Regions from separate parts of the Bacillus pumilus genome, predicted to be linked through region 2. Evidence: predicted binding sites of a transcription regulator. Region 2 holds the regulator's gene; each other region holds the start of a gene.
What was found. Region 2 encodes CtsR, which represses protease genes until heat stress. Its sites were predicted from a motif close to ATGGTCAATAAAGGTCAAACA; they were not measured.
Positions count from the first base shown of each region.

Region 1: the regulator CtsR is predicted to act here: its motif matches at 3,299-3,319, upstream of CKW02_RS06660 (ATP-dependent Clp protease ATP-binding subunit).
Region 3: the regulator CtsR is predicted to act here: its motif matches at 2,703-2,723, upstream of clpP (ATP-dependent Clp endopeptidase proteolytic subunit ClpP).

Region 1 covers NZ_LT906438.1:1,325,495-1,333,103, reverse strand. Annotated here, with positions in the region: gene queE (7-carboxy-7-deazaguanine synthase QueE) at 4-735, opposite strand; gene queD (6-carboxytetrahydropterin synthase QueD) at 728-1,168, opposite strand; gene queC (7-cyano-7-deazaguanine synthase QueC) at 1,169-1,825, opposite strand; PreQ1 riboswitch class I at 1,985-2,029, opposite strand; gene CKW02_RS06665 (YkvI family membrane protein) at 2,101-3,144, opposite strand; gene CKW02_RS06660 (ATP-dependent Clp protease ATP-binding subunit) at 3,389-5,497, shown strand; gene motA (flagellar motor stator protein MotA) at 5,872-6,666, shown strand; gene motB (flagellar motor protein MotB) at 6,659-7,423, shown strand; gene CKW02_RS06645 (MarR family transcriptional regulator MhqR) at 7,453-7,609, opposite strand, start outside.
Region 2 covers NZ_LT906438.1:101,504-109,112, forward strand. Annotated here, with positions in the region: rRNA gene CKW02_RS00560 (23S ribosomal RNA) at 1-2,699, shown strand, start outside; rRNA gene rrf (5S ribosomal RNA) at 2,761-2,876, shown strand; gene CKW02_RS00570 (CtsR family transcriptional regulator) at 3,054-3,518, shown strand; gene CKW02_RS00575 (protein-arginine kinase activator protein McsA) at 3,533-4,090, shown strand; gene CKW02_RS00580 (protein-arginine kinase McsB) at 4,095-5,186, shown strand; gene clpC (ATP-dependent protease ATP-binding subunit ClpC) at 5,183-7,609, shown strand, end outside.
Region 3 covers NZ_LT906438.1:3,227,493-3,235,101, reverse strand. Annotated here, with positions in the region: gene CKW02_RS16975 (SulP family inorganic anion transporter) at 1-923, shown strand, start outside; gene CKW02_RS16970 (MazG nucleotide pyrophosphohydrolase domain-containing protein) at 952-1,281, opposite strand; gene CKW02_RS16965 (LOG family protein) at 1,418-1,996, shown strand; gene clpP (ATP-dependent Clp endopeptidase proteolytic subunit ClpP) at 2,056-2,652, opposite strand; gene CKW02_RS16955 (TM2 domain-containing protein) at 2,881-3,186, shown strand; tRNA gene CKW02_RS16950 (tRNA-Arg) at 3,301-3,376, shown strand; gene CKW02_RS16945 (DinB family protein) at 3,682-4,146, shown strand; gene CKW02_RS16940 (macrolide family glycosyltransferase) at 4,408-5,577, shown strand; gene abc-f (ribosomal protection-like ABC-F family protein) at 6,069-7,609, shown strand, end outside.

The DNA of each region.
Region 1 (7,609 bases), 1.2 Mb from region 2:
TTTCTATACGCCTCGTTTATTGCCCCATAATAATGTGTGCAGCTGCGGCAGCACTCTTACGCGATTTAAGTCTGGGTCTTGCGCTACTTGATCGACAAGCGCTTCATACTTCTTTAATAAGTGCGTCAATAAGTACGCATCATCACCTGTTGTCGTGTCATCATTTCCTACCTGCAAATAAAAAGGAAGCTCTGGATATTTCGCATGAACATCCTTTGCATAGGCTAGATCATGATCGTCAAAAATCACGACCTTCAGGCTTGCATGCTGCAATCTATTTCCGTTTTTCAGCTCATCTATAATACGCGTGAGTTTCGTGAAATCTGTTTTCATATTTGAGCTTGGCGGCTTCGGAGAAATCGTTAAATCATCAATTTTCAAAAACCAGTCCTGATACATTGTCCCTTGTGTTTCAAGCGCTGTATCAATTCCTTCTTCGTGTAGCAAATCAATAAGTGATTCCATTTGTTTTAAAAGCGCAGGGTTTCCCCCTGAAATGGTGACATGAGAAAAAGCCTGTCCACCTATTCTTTTTAATTCCTTGACAATGTCCTCTGCGTGAAGCCACTGAATGTCATGCTTTGCTGATCCATTCCAAGTAAAGGCGGAATCACACCAGCTGCAAGAGTAGTCACAGCCAGCCGTTCTGACAAACATGGTTTTTTGTCCAATGACCATCCCTTCTCCTTGAATGGTCGGACCAAAGATTTCTAATACAGGAATTGCTTTAGCCATTGTGTTCAACTCGTTTCGGCCGGTAAATGCAGTAGCTTGTTGGTGTCTCCCTAACAAAGACCTGAACACATACTGGTTTATTTGCTAAAGTCGATAAATATGCTGCGACTTTGTCATGCACTGTCTTTGCCACAACCTCTGTAGTAGGCATCGCGTATGGATCGGTTGATGAGAATTCCTCATGATCATTGAGTAGCGTGTGATCATACTGTCCATGAATAAGTTTTTTCAGTGTACTAAAATTGACAAGGAAACCCGATTCATCTAGGTCATCTCCAGCAATGGTTATATTGATGGTGTACGTGTGACCATGTACACGGCTGCAAGCACCTGCATCCTCTCTTGGGATGAAATGGGCAGCTGATATATGCATATCCTTGTTCAATTCAAATGAGTATGGATGATTCGTTTGTGGATAGATTTGAGAAAGCATTTATTTTGCCTCCTTCATTTCCATATAAGTGTCATAGCCCTTTTTCCGAAGCTTACACGCAGGACATTCCCCGCAGCCATCAGACATGATGCCATTATAGCAAGTGAGCGTTTCATTTTTCACAAAATCTAATGCATTCAGCTCGTCTGCTAGCTTCCATGTTTCTGCTTTATTGAGCCACATGAGTGGTGTATGGATGACAAATGGTTTTTCCATCGCCAAATTCACTGTGACATTACAAGACTTTACAAACTCGTCACGGCAATCTGGATAGCCGCTAAAGTCTGTTTCACATACACCTGTGATAATATGTCTTGCACCGATCTGATACGCAAGAATAGAAGCGAAGGATAAGAACACTAAGTTTCTTCCTGGTACAAATGTGGAAGGCAGCTCTCCTTCTTTTTCCTCAATGTCAATGTCATCTCTTGTTAAAGCATTTGGTGCCAGCTGATTCAAAAGAGACATATCTAATAGATGGTTCTTCACACCTAACTTGTCAGCAATTCTTTTGGCGACATCAATTTCTTCTTGATGACGCTGATTATAATGAAAGGTCACGGTTTCTACCTCTTCGAATTGTTGAAGTGCCCATAATAAACATGTCGTACTGTCTTGTCCCCCGCTAAAGACAACGACTGCTTTTTCATTTTTCATCTTCTGTTCTCCTCCTTTTGCAGATCTATACACTCGTACAAAGCTGCATCTGAAAGGCTCATGAAAACCCCTATTTTTCTCAAAAGAAAAGACACCTTTACATGTGTACGAGGTGTCCCAGCCATAAAAAATAAAAAATGCCACATCCAAGGATACGGCAAGTCCTTAGTTTTTTATAGAGGGTTTTGCTAGAACCTCTCCCGTTTACACGGATTTTTGTTCAATTTTCACAGAGGATAGTGTACCACATATTTTCCATGCAGGCTATCCTTTCTTTACTTATCATGTGATGCAGGCACTTTTTTTAGAAAAAGAAAGAGGATAAAAAAGATGCTCACATAGCCAAAAATAGGATAAACTGTTGATATCAATGTACCGTAACCAATTTTACTAATCACATAGCAGCATAAGAGAATAAGGGATATTGTCAAGACACTGTTCATTCGTATATACGCCCTCACTTGTCTCTCAAGTCCATATAAATTGCCTATGACGGATGTAAAGACTTCGCCGAAGATCACAAATAAATAAATGAGGTGAATGGAATTTGCTACTTGATACACGACCTGAGCCATTGGAATATCAAACGCCTCCAGCATATCTAATGAAGAAAGAGATAAAAAGCATACAAATAAAATAATTGTCAGCATGACGCCCCCAAGCACAGCTCCCTTTTTAATCACCGCTTCAGAGGTCATTTCATTTGCGACGGGCACTAACACTGCTTGAGAAAGTGCCAAATTAAAAGCACCATATGAGATAGCTGATAAAATCCACTCTCCCGCACCCATTTGCAGCGCAAGAACATAACTTTCACTACTGCTAAAAACGAATGAATCAAGAAACACGATCAATGAAAAGAAAATAAGCATTGGGACGACGAGAACATTGACACCAAATAATCCTTTTGATCCTTTCAAAAGCACAATCACGCTCAGAATGATCGTCAAAAAGATCCCATATTCCTTCGATATGCCAAGTTGCTCTTCAAATATAGCACCTGCGCCAGAAATCATCACTGAAGTGACGCCTAATAAAATAAAAAACATGACGACATTAATATACCTGCTTGCAGCTGCGCCAAATAGAAAACCGTTCATATCTTGATAAGACTCTGCTTCAATTCGTTTAGAAATGAGCATCATTTTTGCCCCAAGTCCAGTAAAAACAGCGCCGCTAATCAAGATTCCGAATAATCCAATCCAGCCAAAACGAACAAAAAATTCTACGATTTCTTTTCCTGTCGCAAACCCAGCTCCAACCACTGTTCCTACATATACAAAGGCAAGCTGAAAAGCGGATTCATTTGAACGTTTCATGTGACCCCTCCGCACCCATCACTTTCGATTGTCTTTTTTTATCCTATGAGACAAGTTCCTTGAAAAGAAGGACAAACCATGATTAAATGCAAAAAAGGATTTTCACCCGCCTTTGAGCAAAACAGTTGAAAGTCAAAATAGGTCAGAGTATACTATAGTCAAAGATGGTCAAACAACAGACCATTTTCTTTAACATTCATTGGTCAAATAAAGTCAAACTTTTATCATAAGGAGGTCATGGCAAATGCGTTGTCAACATTGTCAAGTAAATGAAGCAACTATTCGCCTGAATATGCAAGTGAATTCATCCCGGAGCCAAATGGTTTTATGTGAAGACTGCTACACCTCTTTGATGGAGCAATCAAAAATGAAAATGGGACCTCAATTGTTCGGAGGAAGCTCATTCTTCTCTGGGCAAGAGCAAGCAGGACATACGCAAAACGTAGAGCAGCCAAAGCAAAAAGGCTTACTTGATGAACTTGGCCGCAATTTAACAGATGGCGCAAATGCTGGTTTAATTGATCCAGTCATCGGCCGTGATGAAGAAGTCGCAAGAGTCATTGAGATTTTAAATAGAAGAAATAAAAACAATCCTGTCCTCATTGGTGAACCAGGTGTTGGGAAAACAGCGATCGCTGAAGGACTTGCATTGAAAATTGCAAGTGGCGATGTACCAAATAAATTAAAGAACAAACAAATCTATTTATTAGATGTCTCCTCCCTTGTAGCGAATACAGGGATACGTGGTCAATTTGAGGAAAGAATGAAGCAGTTAATCAAAGAACTGCAAAGCCGTAAAAATATTATCTTATTTGTAGATGAAATCCATCTTCTTGTAGGCGCTGGATCTGCCGAAGGGTCAATGGATGCTGGAAACATCTTAAAACCAGCTCTTGCACGAGGCGAGCTCCAGCTAGTAGGTGCGACGACATTAAAAGAATATCGTCAAATTGAAAAAGATGCCGCACTTGAACGACGCTTCCAGCCCGTCATTGTAGATGAGCCAACACAAGCTGAAGCGATCGAAATTTTAAAAGGCATTCAAGATAAGTACGAAAGCTACCATGGCGTCACCTATTCAGACGAAGCCATTCAAGCGTGTGTTCAATTATCTTCCCGGTATATTCAAGACCGTCATCTACCGGATAAAGCCATTGATTTAATGGATGAAGCAGGTTCAAAAGCGAACCTCTCCATTGATGCAGCAAGTGAAGATGAACTAACAAATCGTCTGAGAGAAATTGCTACTGAAAAACAAGCCGCTTTAAAAGAAGAACAATACGAAAAAGCAGCGAAGCTTCGAGATGAAGAAGAGGCCATTGAAGCTAGACTTCAAAACAAAACAAATGACAAAGAACATGTCGTCACAGCAGAAGACATTCAAGCCATTGTGGAACAAAAAACAGGCATCCCTGTCGGCAAACTGCAAGCAGACGAACAAACCAAAATGAAAGAAATTGACGTCCGCTTAAAAGCACGAGTGATCGGTCAGGAACATGCGGTTGAAAAGGTAGCGAAAGCTGTGAAGAGAAGCAGAGCCGGCTTAAAATCGAAACATAGACCAACTGGCTCCTTCCTATTCGTTGGACCAACAGGTGTCGGGAAAACCGAATTATCAAAAACACTAGCTGAAGAATTATTTGGTTCGAGAGATGCGATCATCCGTTTAGATATGAGTGAGTACATGGAGAAACACTCAGTATCTAAGCTCATCGGTTCTCCTCCTGGTTATGTTGGACATGATGAAGCGGGTCAACTGACGGAAAAAGTACGCAGAAAACCATACAGCATCATTTTGCTGGATGAAATCGAAAAAGCACACCCTGATGTGCAGCACATGTTCCTTCAAATCATGGAAGATGGCCGATTAACAGATAGCCAAGGTAGAACCGTCAGCTTTAAAGATACGGTCATTATCATGACAAGTAACGCAGGCAGCACAGATAAAACGGTCAAAGTCGGCTTCCAGTCTGATCAGGAAGAAGCAATTGAGGAGCAATCACTCATTGATTCACTCAGCGCCTATTTCAAGCCAGAATTCTTGAACCGTTTTGACAGCATCATTCAGTTTGATTCATTAGATCGAGATGATTTAGTGAAGATTGTGGATCTTTTGCTCAATGAGCTATCAGAACAATTAAAAGAGCAAAATTTAACAGTCCATGTGACAAAAGAAGCGAAAGAAAAAATTGCAGAACTTGGATACCATCCTGCATTTGGTGCTCGTCCACTGCGAAGAACCATTCAAGAGCATGTTGAAGATCAAATGACGGAAATATTGCTTGAAGAAGAACAGCTTTCAGGATTTACTGTAGAAGTTGAAGATAACGAAATTGTTGTAAAAAAAGGATAAGTACATCTTAAGAAGGATCTATAACTCCATCATGTTGCGGTGTCTAAGTTCCATCCGCACGCCGACGCTCCCCCGCCTCTATTCCTTTAAGATAAAAGAAAAAGAGGTGGATCACATGATGAATTGGAGCTATGATCTTGTCAAAATCATGTATGAGGAAAAATTAAAAGAGCTGCTTTTAATTGAAACCGCTCAAAGAAATTAAAAAGAAACTCCCTTTATATCAGAGGGAGTTTCTTTTTTAAGGTAATAGAAAGCGCTTTCGTCAAAAATTCTTCACAGAAACTGCCTTAATTTGATATTCAGACTAAAACCCTTCTAGAAGACACCGATATTAACTATAGAAAAAGATAGTTAAAGGATTTGGTGAGATAATGGACAAAACATCGTTAATAGGTATTATTTTAGCATTTATTGCACTGAGTGTCGGTATGGTTCTGAAAGGTGTAAGTCTAACCGCTCTTATCAACCCAGCGGCTATATTGATCATTGTGGTTGGGACGATTGCAGCTGTTGTCATCGCATTCCCATCTAGTGAAATTAAGAAAACACCAAAATTGTTCGGCAAAATTTTCAAAGACAACAAGCTACCAACGATTCAAGAAATGATCCCTCTTTTTTCAAACTGGGCACAAATTGCGCGTCGTGAAGGTCTTTTAGCATTAGAAGCTAGCATTGAGGAAGTAGATGACGATTTCCTTAAGAACGGCTTAAGCATGGCGGTTGACGGTCAAAGTGCAGAATTTATTCGCGACGTCTTAACAGAGGAAGTTGACGCCATGTCTGAAAGACATCAGTCAGGCGCATTAATCTTTACACAAGCCGGTACATACGCTCCGACGCTTGGTGTACTTGGCGCCGTTGTCGGACTTATTGCTGCACTTGCTAACATGGGAGATATTGAAGCACTTGGACATGCAATCAGTGCAGCCTTCGTTGCCACACTGCTTGGGATTTTTACTGGGTATGTGTTATGGCATCCATTTGCCAACAAGCTAAAGCGTAAATCAAAGGAAGAAGTAAAACTTCGTCTAATTATGATCGAAGGGATCCTTTCTGTTCTTGAAGGTCAATCTCCAAAAGTGATTGAACAAAAACTTCTCATGTACTTACCAGCGAAAGAACGTGCAAATCTTGTCATTGAAGAAGGAGAAAAACAAAATGGCTAGGAAACGTAAAAAACATGATCACGATGACCATGTAGATGAATCTTGGCTGATCCCTTATGCCGATCTTCTGACGCTTCTACTCGCTCTCTTCATTGTGCTTTTTGCATCAAGTTCGATTGATGCGGCAAAGTATGAACAGATGGCCAAGTCTTTTAATGTCGTCTTTACGGGCGGTACAGGTGTCATGGATCAAACCAGCATGCAAAGCACTGAAGAAACTGAAAATAGCAACCAGACCAAAAAAGCAGCTGAAGAGGATGAAGAAGCTCAAGCGAAAGCTCGAGATCATGCCGTTCTCACAAAGGTCAAAAAGCAAGTGGATTCCTTCATTGCCAATAAGAAACTTGGAGCTAAGCTCGAAACAAAGCTCACGGACGAAGGTTTGCTCATTACGATAGAAGACAGTATCTTCTTTGATTCTGGCCGGGCGATTATTCGCCCTCAAGATGTCCCGTTAGCAAAGGAAATCTCAAAACTACTCGTCATTAACCCCGCTCGTGACATCGTCATTAGCGGACATACTGATAATGTTCCGATCAGAAATTCAGAATTTGAATCCAACTGGTATTTAAGTGCCATACGTGCTGTAAACTTTTTAAGTATTCTTCTTGAGAACAGCAATTTAAACCAAGAAAACTTTAGTACAAAAGGTTTCGGTGAATTCAAGCCAATCGCTTCAAATGACACAGCAGAAGGCAGAAGTAAAAACCGACGCGTAGAAGTACTTATTTTACCGATTGAGAAAAAAGCAAAATAAAAAAGGGAGCTCTCGGCTTCCTTTTTTATTTATTCTTTATGATCATATAAATGTTTTGCACGCAGTCCCACATGTTTAAGCATGTCAATGCAGGCATCCTTCTCTTCTTCGCTCAGGACACTGATCATCTCATGAATTTCTTTCGCATGATCTGGGAAGATATCATCAAGCAAAGCTCGTCCCTGC
Region 2 (7,609 bases):
GCGATTCCCTGAGTAGCGGCGAGCGAAACGGGAACAGCCCAAACCAAGAGGCTTGCCTCTTGGGGTTGTAGGACACTCTATACGGAGTTACAAAGGAACGATATAAGCGAAGAGGTCTGGAAAGGCCCGCCAAAGAAGGTAACAGCCCTGTAACTGAAATGTTGTTCTCTCCAGAGTGGATCCTGAGTACGGCGGAACACGTGAAATTCCGTCGGAATCCGGGAGGACCATCTCCCAAGGCTAAATACTCCCTAGTGACCGATAGTGAACCAGTACCGTGAGGGAAAGGTGAAAAGCACCCCGGAAGGGGAGTGAAATAGATCCTGAAACCGTGTGCCTACAAGTAGTCAGAGCCCGTTAAAGGGTGATGGCGTGCCTTTTGTAGAATGAACCGGCGAGTTACGATCCCGTGCAAGGTTAAGCAGAAGATGCGGAGCCGCAGCGAAAGCGAGTCTGAATAGGGCGCATGAGTACGTGGTCGTAGACCCGAAACCAGGTGATCTACCCATGTCCAGGGTGAAGTTCAGGTAACACTGAATGGAGGCCCGAACCCACGCACGTTGAAAAGTGCGGGGATGAGGTGTGGGTAGGGGTGAAATGCCAATCGAACCTGGAGATAGCTGGTTCTCTCCGAAATAGCTTTAGGGCTAGCCTCAAGGTAAGAGTCTCGGAGGTAGAGCACTGATTGGACTAGGGGCCCCTACCGGGTTACCGAATTCAGTCAAACTCCGAATGCCGATGACTTATCCTTGGGAGTCAGACTGCGAGTGATAAGATCCGTAGTCGAAAGGGAAACAGCCCAGACCGCCAGCTAAGGTCCCAAAGTATACGTTAAGTGGAAAAGGATGTGGAGTTGCTTAGACAACCAGGATGTTGGCTTAGAAGCAGCCACCATTTAAAGAGTGCGTAATAGCTCACTGGTCGAGTGACTCTGCGCCGAAAATGTACCGGGGCTAAACGTATCACCGAAGCTGCGGACTGTTCTTACGAACAGTGGTAGGAGAGCGTTCTAAGTGCTGTGAAGTCAGACCGGAAGGACTGGTGGAGCGCTTAGAAGTGAGAATGCCGGTATGAGTAGCGAAAGACGGGTGAGAATCCCGTCCACCGAATGCCTAAGGTTTCCTGAGGAAGGCTCGTCCGCTCAGGGTTAGTCGGGACCTAAGCCGAGGCCGAAAGGCGTAGGCGATGGACAACAGGTTGATATTCCTGTACCACCTCCTCACCATTTGAGCAATGGGGGGACGCAGGAGGATAGGGTAAGCGCGGTATTGGATATCCGCGTCCAAGCAGTTAGGCTGGGAAATAGGCAAATCCGTTTCCCGTGAAGGCTGAGCTGTGATGGCGAGCGAAATTTAGTAGCGAAGTTCCTGATTCCACACTGCCAAGAAAAGCCTCTAGCGAGGTGAGAGGTGCCCGTACCGCAAACCGACACAGGTAGGCGAGGAGAGAATCCTAAGGTGATCGAGAGAACTCTCGTTAAGGAACTCGGCAAAATGACCCCGTAACTTCGGGAGAAGGGGTGCTTCTTAGGGTGTTAAAGCCCCGAGAAGCCGCAGTGAATAGGCCCAGGCGACTGTTTAGCAAAAACACAGGTCTCTGCGAAGCCGTAAGGCGAAGTATAGGGGCTGACGCCTGCCCGGTGCTGGAAGGTTAAGAGGAGCGCTTAGCGTAAGCGAAGGTGCGAATTGAAGCCCCAGTAAACGGCGGCCGTAACTATAACGGTCCTAAGGTAGCGAAATTCCTTGTCGGGTAAGTTCCGACCCGCACGAAAGGCGCAACGATCTGGGCACTGTCTCAACGAGAGACTCGGTGAAATTATAGTACCTGTGAAGATGCAGGTTACCCGCGACAGGACGGAAAGACCCCGTGGAGCTTTACTGCAGCCTGATATTGAATGTTGGTACAGCTTGTACAGGATAGGTAGGAGCCTTGGAAACCGGAGCGCTAGCTTCGGTGGAGGCATCGGTGGGATACTACCCTGGCTGTATTGACCTTCTAACCCGCTGCCCTTATCGGGCAGGGAGACAGTGTCAGGTGGGCAGTTTGACTGGGGCGGTCGCCTCCTAAAATGTAACGGAGGCGCCCAAAGGTTCCCTCAGAATGGTTGGAAATCATTCGCAGAGTGTAAAGGCACAAGGGAGCTTGACTGCGAGACCTACAAGTCGAGCAGGGACGAAAGTCGGGCTTAGTGATCCGGTGGTTCCGCATGGAAGGGCCATCGCTCAACGGATAAAAGCTACCCCGGGGATAACAGGCTTATCTCCCCCAAGAGTCCACATCGACGGGGAGGTTTGGCACCTCGATGTCGGCTCATCGCATCCTGGGGCTGTAGTCGGTCCCAAGGGTTGGGCTGTTCGCCCATTAAAGCGGTACGCGAGCTGGGTTCAGAACGTCGTGAGACAGTTCGGTCCCTATCCGTCGCGGGCGCAGGAAATTTGAGAGGAGCTGTCCTTAGTACGAGAGGACCGGGATGGACGCACCGCTGGTGTACCAGTTGTTCTGCCAAGGGCATCGCTGGGTAGCTATGTGCGGACGGGATAAGTGCTGAAAGCATCTAAGCATGAAGCCCCCCTCAAGATGAGATTTCCCATTCCGCAAGGAAGTAAGATCCCTGAAAGATGATCAGGTTGATAGGTCTGAGGTGGAAGCGTGGTGACACGTGGAGCTGACAGATACTAATAGATCGAGGACTTAACCTATATTCTAATGTGAAGCTTGAACATTGTTATCTAGTTTTGAGAGAACATTCTCTCCATCAGGTTTGGTGGCGATAGCGAAGAGGTCACACCCGTTCCCATACCGAACACGGAAGTTAAGCTCTTCAGCGCCGATGGTAGTTGGGGGTCTCCCCCTGTGAGAGTAGGACGCCGCCAAGCTTGTATAAGGATCAGTTCCATACGGAACTGGTCTTTTTTGTGTTTTTGAGAGGTTTGACACCATATAAATGTGGAAATAATATTCTTAGTTGAGCGATTATCTTGAAAAATCGACCGAAAAAATTTATAGTAAGATTAAAGTCAAATATAGTCAAAGTCAATGGAGGAGGAGGCGGAGTGGCACAAAATATTTCTGATATCATCGAGCAGTATTTGAAAGAAGTCTTGGATCAGAATGGTCGAGAAATATTAGAAATTAAGCGCAATGAAATTGCAGATAAGTTTCAATGCGTACCTTCACAAATTAACTATGTTATCAATACACGCTTTACGAGCGAGAGAGGCTATATCGTTGAAAGTAAGCGTGGCGGCGGTGGCTATATCCGCATCATTAAAGTCAAAATGAATGATGAAGTCGACTTATTGAACAATATTATTTCCCAAATATATCATCGTTTATCACAGGCTGCCTCTGATCATATCATCATGCGTCTTGTCGAAAATAACATTTTATCTGAAAGAGAAGCAAAGATGATGATCAGTGTCATGGACCGTTCTGTTTTGCACATTGATTTACCTGAACGGGATGAATTGCGGGCTCGGATGATGAAAGCGATGTTAAATGCTTTGAAATTAAAGTAAAGCGGGTGAAAAGATTGATTTGTCAAGAATGCAATGAGAGACCAGCCACTTTTCACTTTACGAAAGTTATAAATGGAGAAAAACAGGAAATGCACATATGTGAACAATGTGCAAAAGAAAACAGTGATTCATATGCTATGAGTGGAAACCAAGGTTTCTCGATTCACAACCTATTATCAGGCTTACTGAATATTGATCCTAGCTTTACCACAAGTGCGAATAAGGGATCATCCATTTTTCAAGAAGCGAGAGAAGTGGATCAATGTCCTAAATGTGGCTTAACCTTTCAACAATTCAGAAAAACAGGCCGTTTTGGCTGTGCAGAATGCTATCGTTCATTTGATCAGTATCTAAACCCTGTTTTACGGAAAGTCCATAGTGGAAATACAGTCCATCATGGAAAAGTGCCTAAACGGATTGCCGGTAGTCTTCATGTGCGCCGGAAACTTGAGTTGATGCAGCAAGAGCTAAAGCAGTTAATTGAACAAGAAGAGTTTGAAAAAGCAGCGGAAGTTCGAGATCAAATTCGTGCATTAGAGCATGAGCAATCTCAGCAGAGGGAGGGAGATTAACAACATGTCGCTCCAGCATTTTATTCAAGACGCTTTAAGTCAATGGATGAAACAAAAAGGACCAGAAAGTGACATTGTTCTAAGCAGTCGAATCAGGCTAGCGCGCAATCTAGAGCATGTTCGTTTCCCAACTCAGTTTTCTCAGGAAGAGGCTGAAGCTGTTCTCCAGCAATTCGAGCAAAAGTTTGCTAGCCAGGAAGTGAAGGACATCGGAAACTTTGTTCTAATTCGAATGAATGAAACACAGCCTTTAGCAAAGAGGGTACTTGTTGAAAAGCATTTGATTAGCCCAAACTTAGCAGAATCAAGATTTGGCGGTTGTTTGCTTTCTGAAAATGAAGAAATCAGTGTGATGCTGAATGAAGAAGACCATATTCGGATCCAATGCTTATTTCCAGGATTCCAACTAGCCAATGCACTGAAAGCGGCTAACCAGATAGATGACTGGATTGAAGAGCAAGTGGATTATGCGTTTTCTGAAAAGCGAGGATACTTAACGAGCTGTCCAACCAATGTAGGTACAGGTATTAGGGCTTCGGTCATGATGCATTTACCAGCTTTAGCCCTCACAAGACAAATGAATCGGATTATTCCGGCGATTAATCAATTAGGTCTTGTAGTCAGAGGAATTTATGGTGAAGGCAGCGAAGCAATAGGGAACATCTTTCAAATTTCAAATCAAATGACACTTGGTCAATCAGAAGAAGACATTGTAGATGATTTAAATAGTGTGACCGCTCAGCTCATTGAACAAGAGCGATCTGCACGAAAAGCGTTATATCAAACATCTAAAATTGAACTTGAGGACAGAGTGTACCGTTCGTTAGGGATTTTGTCCAATTGTCGTATGATTGAATCAAAGGAAACAGCAAAGTGTTTGTCAGATGTGCGCCTTGGAATTGATTTAGGTATCATTAAGGGGCTTTCAAGTAATATACTGAATGAACTCATGATTTTGACACAGCCTGGCTTTCTTCAACAATATTCAGGAGGAGCTCTGGAGCCAAATGAACGAGATATAAAACGAGCAGCGATTATTAGAGAAAGGCTGCGTTTAGAAATGCATAGGAATGGACAGGAGGATGAAACGATATGATGTTTGGAAGATTCACTGAAAGAGCTCAAAAGGTATTAGCACTTGCACAAGAAGAAGCCATTCGCCTAGGCCATAAGAACATTGGTACTGAACACATTTTACTTGGTCTAGTTCGTGAGGGTGAGGGCATCGCCGCAAAAGCGTTAGAAGCACTGGGCCTTGTTTCAGATAAAATCCAAAAAGAAGTCGAAAGCTTGATTGGAAGAGGGCAAGAGGTGTCTCAAGCTATTCCTCATTATACGCCTAGAGCGAAGAAGGTCACTGAGCTTTCAATGGATGAAGCAAGAAAGCTAGGTCATTCCTATGTAGGGACAGAACATATTCTATTAGGTCTTATTCGCGAGGGAGAGGGTGTAGCTGCCCGCGTGTTAAATAACCTCGGAGTGAGCTTAAATAAAGCACGTCAGCAAGTCCTGCAGCTGCTTGGCAGCAATGAAACAGGTGCATCTGCCGCTGGCTCTAACAGCAATGCAAATACACCAACATTAGATAGCTTGGCAAGAGATTTAACAGCTATTGCGAAAGAAGACAGTCTGGACCCTGTCATTGGACGAAGCAAAGAAATTCAGCGTGTCATCGAGGTTCTAAGCAGAAGAACAAAGAATAACCCTGTGCTGATTGGTGAGCCTGGTGTTGGTAAAACAGCCATTGCTGAAGGTCTGGCACAGCAAATTATTCATAATGAAGTGCCTGAAATCCTGCGCGATAAACGAGTGATGACGCTTGATATGGGAACTGTTGTAGCGGGAACGAAATATCGTGGTGAATTTGAGGATCGCTTGAAAAAAGTCATGGACGAAATTCGTCAGGCAGGAAATATCATTCTCTTCATTGATGAGCTTCATACATTGATTGGTGCTGGTGGAGCAGAGGGTGCGATTGACGCATCTAATATTCTCAAACCATCCTTAGCACGTGGAGAGCTTCAATGTATTGGGGCGACAACGTTAGATGAGTACCGTAAATATATTGAAAAGGATGCTGCGCTTGAACGACGTTTCCAGCCAATTCAAGTAGATCAGCCATCTGTTGATGAAAGTATTCAAATTTTAAGAGGACTTAGAGATCGTTATGAGGCACATCACCGTGTGTCCATTACAGATGAAGCGATTGAGGCGGCGGTGAAGTTATCTGACCGTTATATATCTGATCGTTTCCTTCCAGATAAGGCGATTGATTTAATTGATGAGGCAGGGTCGAAAGTCCGCTTACGTTCTTTCACAACACCGCCTAACCTAAAAGAACTAGAGCAAAAGCTAGATGAAGTACGCAAGGAAAAGGATGCGGCTGTTCAAAGTCAGGAATTTGAAAAAGCAGCTTCTCTTCGCGATACAGAGCAGCGTTTGCGTGAAAAAGTAGAAGTCACAAAGAAATCTTGGAAAGAAAAGCAAGGTCAGGAGAATTCAGAGGTATCAGTGGATGATATCGCAATGGTTGTCTCTAGCTGGACGGGAGTGCCTGTTTCAAAAATTGCCCAAACCGAAACCGATAAGCTTCTGAATATGGAACAATTACTCCATTCTCGTGTAATTGGGCAGGATGAAGCGGTTGTCGCTGTAGCAAAAGCTGTGAGACGTGCGCGTGCTGGCTTAAAAGATCCAAAACGTCCAATCGGCTCATTTATCTTCTTAGGCCCAACAGGAGTTGGTAAAACGGAGCTTGCAAGAGCACTCGCAGAGTCTATTTTCGGTGATGAAGAAGCGATGATCCGTATCGATATGTCTGAATACATGGAGAAACACTCTACATCTAGACTTGTTGGGTCACCTCCAGGCTATGTTGGCTATGAAGAAGGCGGACAACTGACTGAAAAAGTGAGAAGAAAACCTTATTCTGTTGTGCTTTTAGATGAGATTGAAAAGGCGCATCCAGATGTATTCAACATCTTACTGCAAGTGTTAGAGGATGGTCGTCTGACTGATTCTAAAGGGCGTACTGTTGACTTTAGAAACACGATTTTAATCATGACATCCAACGTTGGAGCTAGTGAACTGAAGCGAAATAAATATGTTGGCTTTAACGTGCAGGATGAAGGTCAAAATTACAAGGATATGAAAGGCAAAGTGATGGGCGAGTTGAAACGTGCGTTTAGACCAGAATTCATCAACCGTATTGATGAAATCATTGTCTTCCATTCACTTGAAAAGAAACATCTAAAAGAGATCGTGTCTCTCATGTCTGATCAATTGACGAAACGATTAAAAGAACAAGACCTTTCAATCGAATTGACAGAAGCAGCAAAAGCGAAGATTGCCGACGAAGGTGTAGATCTTGAGTACGGTGCGCGTCCGTTAAGAAGAGCGATTCAAAAGCATGTGGAGGATCGACTTTCTGAGGAGCTTCTGAAGGGCAATATTGAAAAAGGTCAACAAATCGTATTAGATGTGGAAGATGGAGAAATTGTCGTAAAAACGACGGCTGCT
Region 3 (7,609 bases), 730 kb from region 2:
CTGAATTAACGATTGAAAAAATGATCTACCTCCTCCCTCCAGCGATTGTCATTGCGCTTTTAGGCGGAGTAGAATCGATCTTGTCCGCAATGGTTGCTGATAATATGAAAGGCTCTAAGCATGATAGCAACAAGGAGCTTGTCGGACAAGGGATCGCCAATATGGCGGCACCGCTGTTCGGAGGAATACCGGCGACTGGGGCGATTGCCCGTACGGCAACAAACATCAAAAATGGCGGAGCAAGCCCGATTTCAGGTGTTGTGCATGGCGTCGTCGTGCTGCTCATCTTAATGCTCTTTGCGCCATATGCGTCGATGATTCCACTTGCTGCGATGGCACCGATTTTAATGTTTGTGGCTTGGAATATGAGTGAGAAAAAAGAGTTTATCAATATTGTAAAAGTGAAAAATGCGGATTCCCTTGTACTTGTTGTGACCTTCCTGCTGACGGTCATCGGTGATTTGATTATTGGCGTCACCGCAGGTCTCATTTTAGCCTTTATCGCTTTCATCAAAAAAATGAGCCAGACGACCAGCATTCATCCAAACGTTGCGGTTCCCCAGATGGAAACAGCAGCTGCTTTAGAAAAACAGACAGACCAGCAAGGCATCAGTATGTACGCCATTGAAGGGCCGCTGTTTTTCGGGACAACAGATTCACTCGAAAATTCGATTCTTGACCATGTTCAGACAAAGCCGAAAACCCTCATTCTGCTCATGAATAAAGTCAATTATATGGACACATCAGCAGAAGCGGTGCTGATGAATATCTCCAATCGGTTAAAGCATCATAATGGTAAGCTGATGATTGTCGGACTTCAATCACAGCCGAAAGAGCTTTTGCGTCGAACAGGTCTTTTCCATCATATTGGAAAACAGTATTTTTTTGAACGAACAGATGATATCTCACCACAGCAGCTATAAAGGTGGAAAAAAGCACGTGACGATGTGGTCACGTGCTTTTCAGTTCTGAAAAACGCTTTGTGAGTTTCTGTTGATGAGAGGAGAAAATCTCTTCTACTGTGACATCATAGAGATCGGCTAAAATAAGTAGATTCGCTAACACATCTCCCATTTCTTCAACGAGTTCTTTCTTCAACTCAGATGATTTTTGTTTTTGCTCGTCAGGCCGGTCACGTCCGATCTCGATGGCTCTAACAGCGCGAGCGAGTTCTCCTGTTTCTTCCATCAGGAACCCTAACCGGATAAACGGTCCGTATTCTGTCCAATTTCTCTTTTTGTAAAAATCCTTGATCCATTTCTCCATCTCATTTGTTTGCATTCTCTTTATACAGCTCCTTATATGGTGTGCACCTTTTGATTTTACACTATATATAGATGAAGCGGCTGTTTTTTTAAAAACAATTATAGTAGAATGAGTGGGTGAAGAAATCATAGAGAGAGATGGAGCTGTTTTGATGAAAACGATTTGTGTGTTTGCTGGTTCGAATCCAGGCGTGAAGGACGTGTACAAAGAAAAGGCTGTAGAGCTGGGGACTTATATGGCAGAGCATGACATCCGTCTTGTATACGGCGGTTCACGAATTGGATTGATGGGTGCCATTGCAGATGAGGTCTTAAGACATGGCGGGCAAGTCATTGGAGTTATGCCTAAGGGGCTTTTTAGAGGAGAAGTTGTACATCAAGAGCTGACAGAATTAATCGAGGTAACAGGAATGCATGAACGAAAAGCGAAAATGAGTGAGCTGGCTGATGGATTTATTGCGATGCCAGGCGGCTTTGGTACATATGAAGAATTATTTGAGGTGCTATGCTGGGCACAAATCGGCATTCACCAAAAGCCAATCGGCTTGTATCAAGTGAATGACTATTTCAATCCGCTCATTGACATGGTGAAGTTTAGTGTACAGGAAGGTTTCTCGAATGAATCACACCTCCAATTGTTACATGCCTCCAGCGAACCGGAGGAATTAATCACGCAGATGGCTTCTTATCAAACACCATCTCTTCAGCAGAAATGGACGGAGCTGTCTTAAAGCGTATTTCAACCACAAAAAACCGTCTGTTCGAGGAGCAGACGGTTTGTTTTGTCATATTATTTTTGTTCTTCTGCATTACGGGTCAAGACTTTGTCAATGAGTCCGTATTGAAGTGCTTCTTCCGCTGTTTTGAAGTTGTCACGATCTGTATCGCGCTCAATCACTTCGATTGGCTGACCAGTGCGTTCAGCAAGTACTTGGTTCAGTTTATCGCGTAAAGAAAGGATTCGTTTTGCCGCAATTTCAATTTCTGTTGCTTGACCTTGGGCACCACCTAGTGGTTGGTGAATCATGACTTCACTGTTTGGAAGAGCATAACGCTTACCTTTTTCACCAGCAGCAAGCAGGAACGCACCCATAGATGCAGCCATACCAATACAAATGGTTGATACCTTTGGTTTAATAAATTGCATCGTATCGTAAATGGCCATACCAGCTGTGATTGAACCGCCAGGGCTGTTAATGTAGATAGAAATATCTTTTTCTGGATCTTCAGCTTCTAAGAAAAGCAGCTGGGACACGATGGAGTTGGCAACATTGTCATCGATCGCAGAACCAAGCATGATAATACGGTCTTTTAAAAGACGAGAATAAATGTCGTAAGCTCTTTCCCCACGATTTGTTTGTTCAATGACTGTAGGTATTAAATTCATAATGTTCCTCCTTCACCTTTTAGGTAAGTATGTAATTCAATGATACATTTTTGGTCAATAAAGGTCAAACAAAACGCAATCAAAAAATTCGACAGCCACATGTTATTTTTCCCAAAATTTATTTTTCTTAAACCATGGAAAAGTTTTAAAAAAATATGGTAAAACTTTCTGTTATGAGGTAATATTACCTATGTTATTATTATATATAGTCGGAAAGAAGGAAGAATAGTGGATAATCTTTTGGAGAAAAGTAGTTTGACTGATCAACAGCGTATTGTTGTATCAACCGAACTTCAAGCCAAAAAAAAGTCGAAATTAGTTGTATTTATTTTGTGGTGGTTCCTTGGAGCTATTGCTATTCATCGTTTTTATCTTGATGAAAAAAAAGGTTATGCAGTGACCATGCTTCTACTAGGATGGTTGACATTTTTCATTTGGCCATTTATTGATGGGATCATTTGTCTTGTCAAAACAGTGGATGAAGTAAATGAAAACATAGAACGAAAAATTATTGCGTCTGTTAAAAGTGCATAAATTGATATGTCTGCATCTTTTCGGTGCAGGCTTCTTTGAAGTCATCAGAATATTATTGCTTTCTTGCAGCATTTCCCTTATAATTTGATATGCTGACGTTCAAAAACATATCGTGCGCTCGTAGCTCAGTCGGATAGAGCGGTGGTTTCCGGTACCACGTCTGCCGGGGGTTCGAATCCCTCCGAGCGCGTCTATAGTATCCGATTGATCATTTGTGAAAGAACCTGAAAACCCTTTGAAATAAAGGGTTTTTTGTTTTTTATGAGTGTTATTGTGTGAGTAAATTGAGAGGAGCTTCACTATTTATCATCGTTTAAGTGAAGTAGTTCATTTTGTATCAAAAAGCACAGATTGAAATTGTTAAAAAGACAAATTTTCTTTATGATAGCAATTAAGTAAAGTTAATCTATAATTGGAGTATAAAATCATTGAATCAACAATATTCTCAAAGCTTGTTCAACTAAAAGGGCAGAATCCTTTAATAAGGAGGCACTCATGAATTGTGAAAGTGTTTTACATCAAATTGAAGTAGCTGTTAAAACATTAATAAAAATAGTAAGTCAATTAGAAGAAGATGATTTACAAAAAAGACCAACACCTCATAAGCAGTCTATCGGAGAGTTGCTGGAACACATTGCGATCATTTGTGAAGCTGACTGGCGTATTGCTAATGAGGCTACCCAAGAAGAGATGGAAAATTTTTATGCTAATGTATCATATAAAACTTTAAAGTCGATAGAAAATGGCTTAATGACTAATTTTCATTCATTAAAAAATAATTATATGAAATTATCGGACACAGAACTACTGTCTCGTACCACTTCATATTGGGGTGTGACATATACAAGGTATGAATGGTTGTTAGAGATATTAGCACATGTTTATCATCATAGGGGACAATTACATGCTATGCTTGTTCACTGTTACAATAAAGACCCCAAAATTTTAATGTTTGAATAATGTTCTTCAACTTCAATCAATGAATTTATCTATGCTGATCCGATCTCAATTGAAAAACAGTCTGCTGCGTTTAAACAAATGCTGCTCAAAAAATAATAGAAAAAAGACAAACCACTGAACAGGGGGCTTTGTCTTTTTTTGATATCTTCTTAAAATTACTAGCCATAAGACTCATTTCTTCCCTTTACAGGCGTATTTGTTGAGCCCGCTGGCTGTATATGATTAACATGGAAGAGAATTGACAATGAGGAGGGATTTCTTGTGGCAAAGATTTTATTGATTACATTTCCCGCTGAAGGGCATGTGAATCCTATGTTAGGGATCATCAAAGCTTGGGCGGATCGTGGAGATGAAGTGCATGCGGTCACAACTGTACATTATGAGGAACGAATCAAACGCTTAGGCGCTCACGTACATAAACATCCAGACTATATTCGGACATTACACGTGGATGAAGGAAATCTCGATTCCATGCAGCCATTCTTTCATGCCATGCTGCAAACATCATTTGATATTTTAGAGGTGGTGGAAATACTTTCTCAGCAGCATTCATTTGATTTTGTCTATTTTGATATGTTTGGGGCAGGGGAGCTTGTTCGAGATTATTTACAAATTCCAGGGATCGGTTCAAACCCATCCTTTGTGCTGCAAGAGGCGCATTTTGATACACCGCTATACAGAAAAGATGAGAAAGCCGATCATCTGTTAGAAAGCATACAAGAGCGTTTTGGCGTTCAGCCAACGCGTTTGATGCAATTCATGAAAAATCGCGGAGAACTGAATATCGTGTATACAAGTGAGTATTTTCAGCCGTCTGTCGATGCAGTGAACGATTCATTTGTTTTCATTGGACCGAGCTTTCTAAAAAGGGCAGATCAGCATGATTTCCCGCTGGAAGCACTTGAGCAAGATAAAGTCGTCTTTATTTCGATGGGCACCGTTCTTGGGGATACAGAGGCATTTTTTAATATGTGTATAGATGCCTTTGCCGACTTTGATGGAAAAGTGGTGCTCGCAACAGGTGAAAAAGTGGATCGGTCTCTCTTGAAAGAAGCACCTTCTCATTTTCTGATCGAGCCTTATGTGCCGCAGCTTGAAGTGCTTGATCTGACAGATGTGTTTGTGACGCATGGCGGAATGAACAGTGTCAATGAAGGCATTCATTATCACGTTCCGATGGTTGTCATTCCGGTCGACAAAGATCAGCCGATGGTCGCACAAAGACTGACCGAGCTATCTGCTGCCCGTGCACTTGATAAAGACCAACTGACAGCAAAGCAGCTAAGAGAAACCGTGGAATCTGTTCTGGGAAGTAACACATACCGTGCTGGAATCGAAAAAATTGAAGAAAGCTTCCAAACAGCAGGTGGAACAGATAAAGCATTGCGGACGATTGATCAATGGATGCAGACGAAACAGACTCAATCATGAGTCTGTCAGCGTGTAGGCAAACCCTCGTATTTGGTGTCTGACGTGCGTGAAAGTGGAATTCGCTCTGCTTCGGTACCAGTCCTTCCAAGACTTCAAAGGTTTTCTATTACGCTGAAATGAATGGACTCACCTGTACCATTTCAGCTTGACAAAAAATAACCAATCTTTTATTGTAAACGTAACAAACGACGGAAGGGTGACCCAATGCAATGAAGTACTAATCCTATGACCTGTAAGCAAAATGAAAAAACGAAGGCAGTGAGCAAACGATTGGTTTGCCATGTTTGCTGCGTTTTCATTTTTTAGCTTCGGAATAGGATGGTACAGCTTGGGAATCAAAGAATGAGAAGATTGATACGGGGGATGTGTGTGTTCAGATAGGAACGGCACGTCATCTGGAATTGATCCGCTTATTTTTGTACACCATTTTGCCTCCTATTCTGAGAATGGGAGGCTTTTTCATGTCTCCTGATACGAAAGGAGAGGGTTGGATGTTAGTAAAAGCCAATCAGTTAAAGGTGTTTCGAAAAGATCGATTGTTATTTGATATTGAGGAACTTGCCATCCATCAAAGTGACCGCATTGGACTTGTCGGGGCAAATGGAAGCGGGAAAACGACGTTATTGCATGTGCTCGCGGGGCAAGAGACACCAGACAGTGGCACGTTTGCCGCCACAACGACCTGCACACTGCTTCCTCAGCTAAAACAAGCGGATGGCATACAGAGTGGTGGTGAGATGACTCAGACGTATATTGAAAGCGCGTTAAACCGTCCTTCTGCCCTTTTATTAGCAGATGAACCAACGACTCATTTAGATACAGAGCACATTGAGTGGCTGGAAGAGAAGCTGAACAATTATCAAGGAGCCCTCATTGTCGTTTCACATGATCGTGCTTTTTTAGATGCGGTATGTACGGAGATTTGGGAGCTGGATCATGGACAGCTCAATCAATACAAAGGCAACTACACGCAATTTGCACATCAAAAAGAGCTGGCGCATCGTCAGCAGGTGGAAGCGTACGAAGCTTATACCCAAAAGAAAAAACAGTTAGAGCATGCGCTAGAAAAGAAAAAGAAAAAAGCCGACAAAGCTACAAAGCCATCCCAAAAGCTGAAATCCTCAGGGCCAAAAATTGCAAAGCCCTACTATGCAAATAAGCAAAAAAAGCTGCAAAAAACAGCCAAATCGATTGAAACAAGGATGGAGAAATTAGAAAAGGTTGAGAAAGTAAAAGACATTCAGCCCATTCAAATGACGCAGCATACAATGAAGGAAGTAGCGAGCCGTACCATTTTGCGAGTGAAAAATGTAGATGGCAAGGCGGGCGATCAATTGCTTTGGAAACAGGCGAATGTGGAAGTGAGAGGCGGGGACAAGGTCGCCATCATTGGCAAGAATGGGAGCGGGAAAACGACATTTCTCCGAATGCTGGTAAATGGACATCCCGGAGTTTCTCGCTCAGAAGCTGTCAAGCTCGGCTATTTTCGTCAAGATCTTTCAGGATTAAAGGTAGATGAATCGATTTTACAAAATGCGCTGAAAGAGGCAGTTCAAGATGAGACAGTGGTACGAACGGTTTTAGCGAGACTTGGGTTTCGAGGGGGTGACGTGTATAAACCTGTCGGGGTGTTAAGCGGAGGAGAAAGGGTGAAGACCATGCTGGCGTCCTTGCTTGTCAGCGATGCCAATGTTCTCATGCTGGATGAACCGACGAACTTTCTAGATCTGGCGGCAGTTGAAGCGCTTGAAGGTCTATTGAAGGATTACCCGGGTACGGTTGTGTTCGTTTCCCATGATCGCAGACTGATTGAGAATGTGGCGACTCGCATTTTCCATGTTCATGAAAAGCGTATTGAAGCTTTTTGTGGAACATATGAAGCGTATAAACAAAAAGGCGACAAACCAGCTGTGACCCAAAGAGAAGAGGAGCTTCTGTTAATTGATTTACAGCTGTCTGAAGTGCTCAGCCGGTTAAGTATTGAGCCGTCTCAGGAGCTGGAGGAGACATTTCAAGCATTATTGAAACAAAA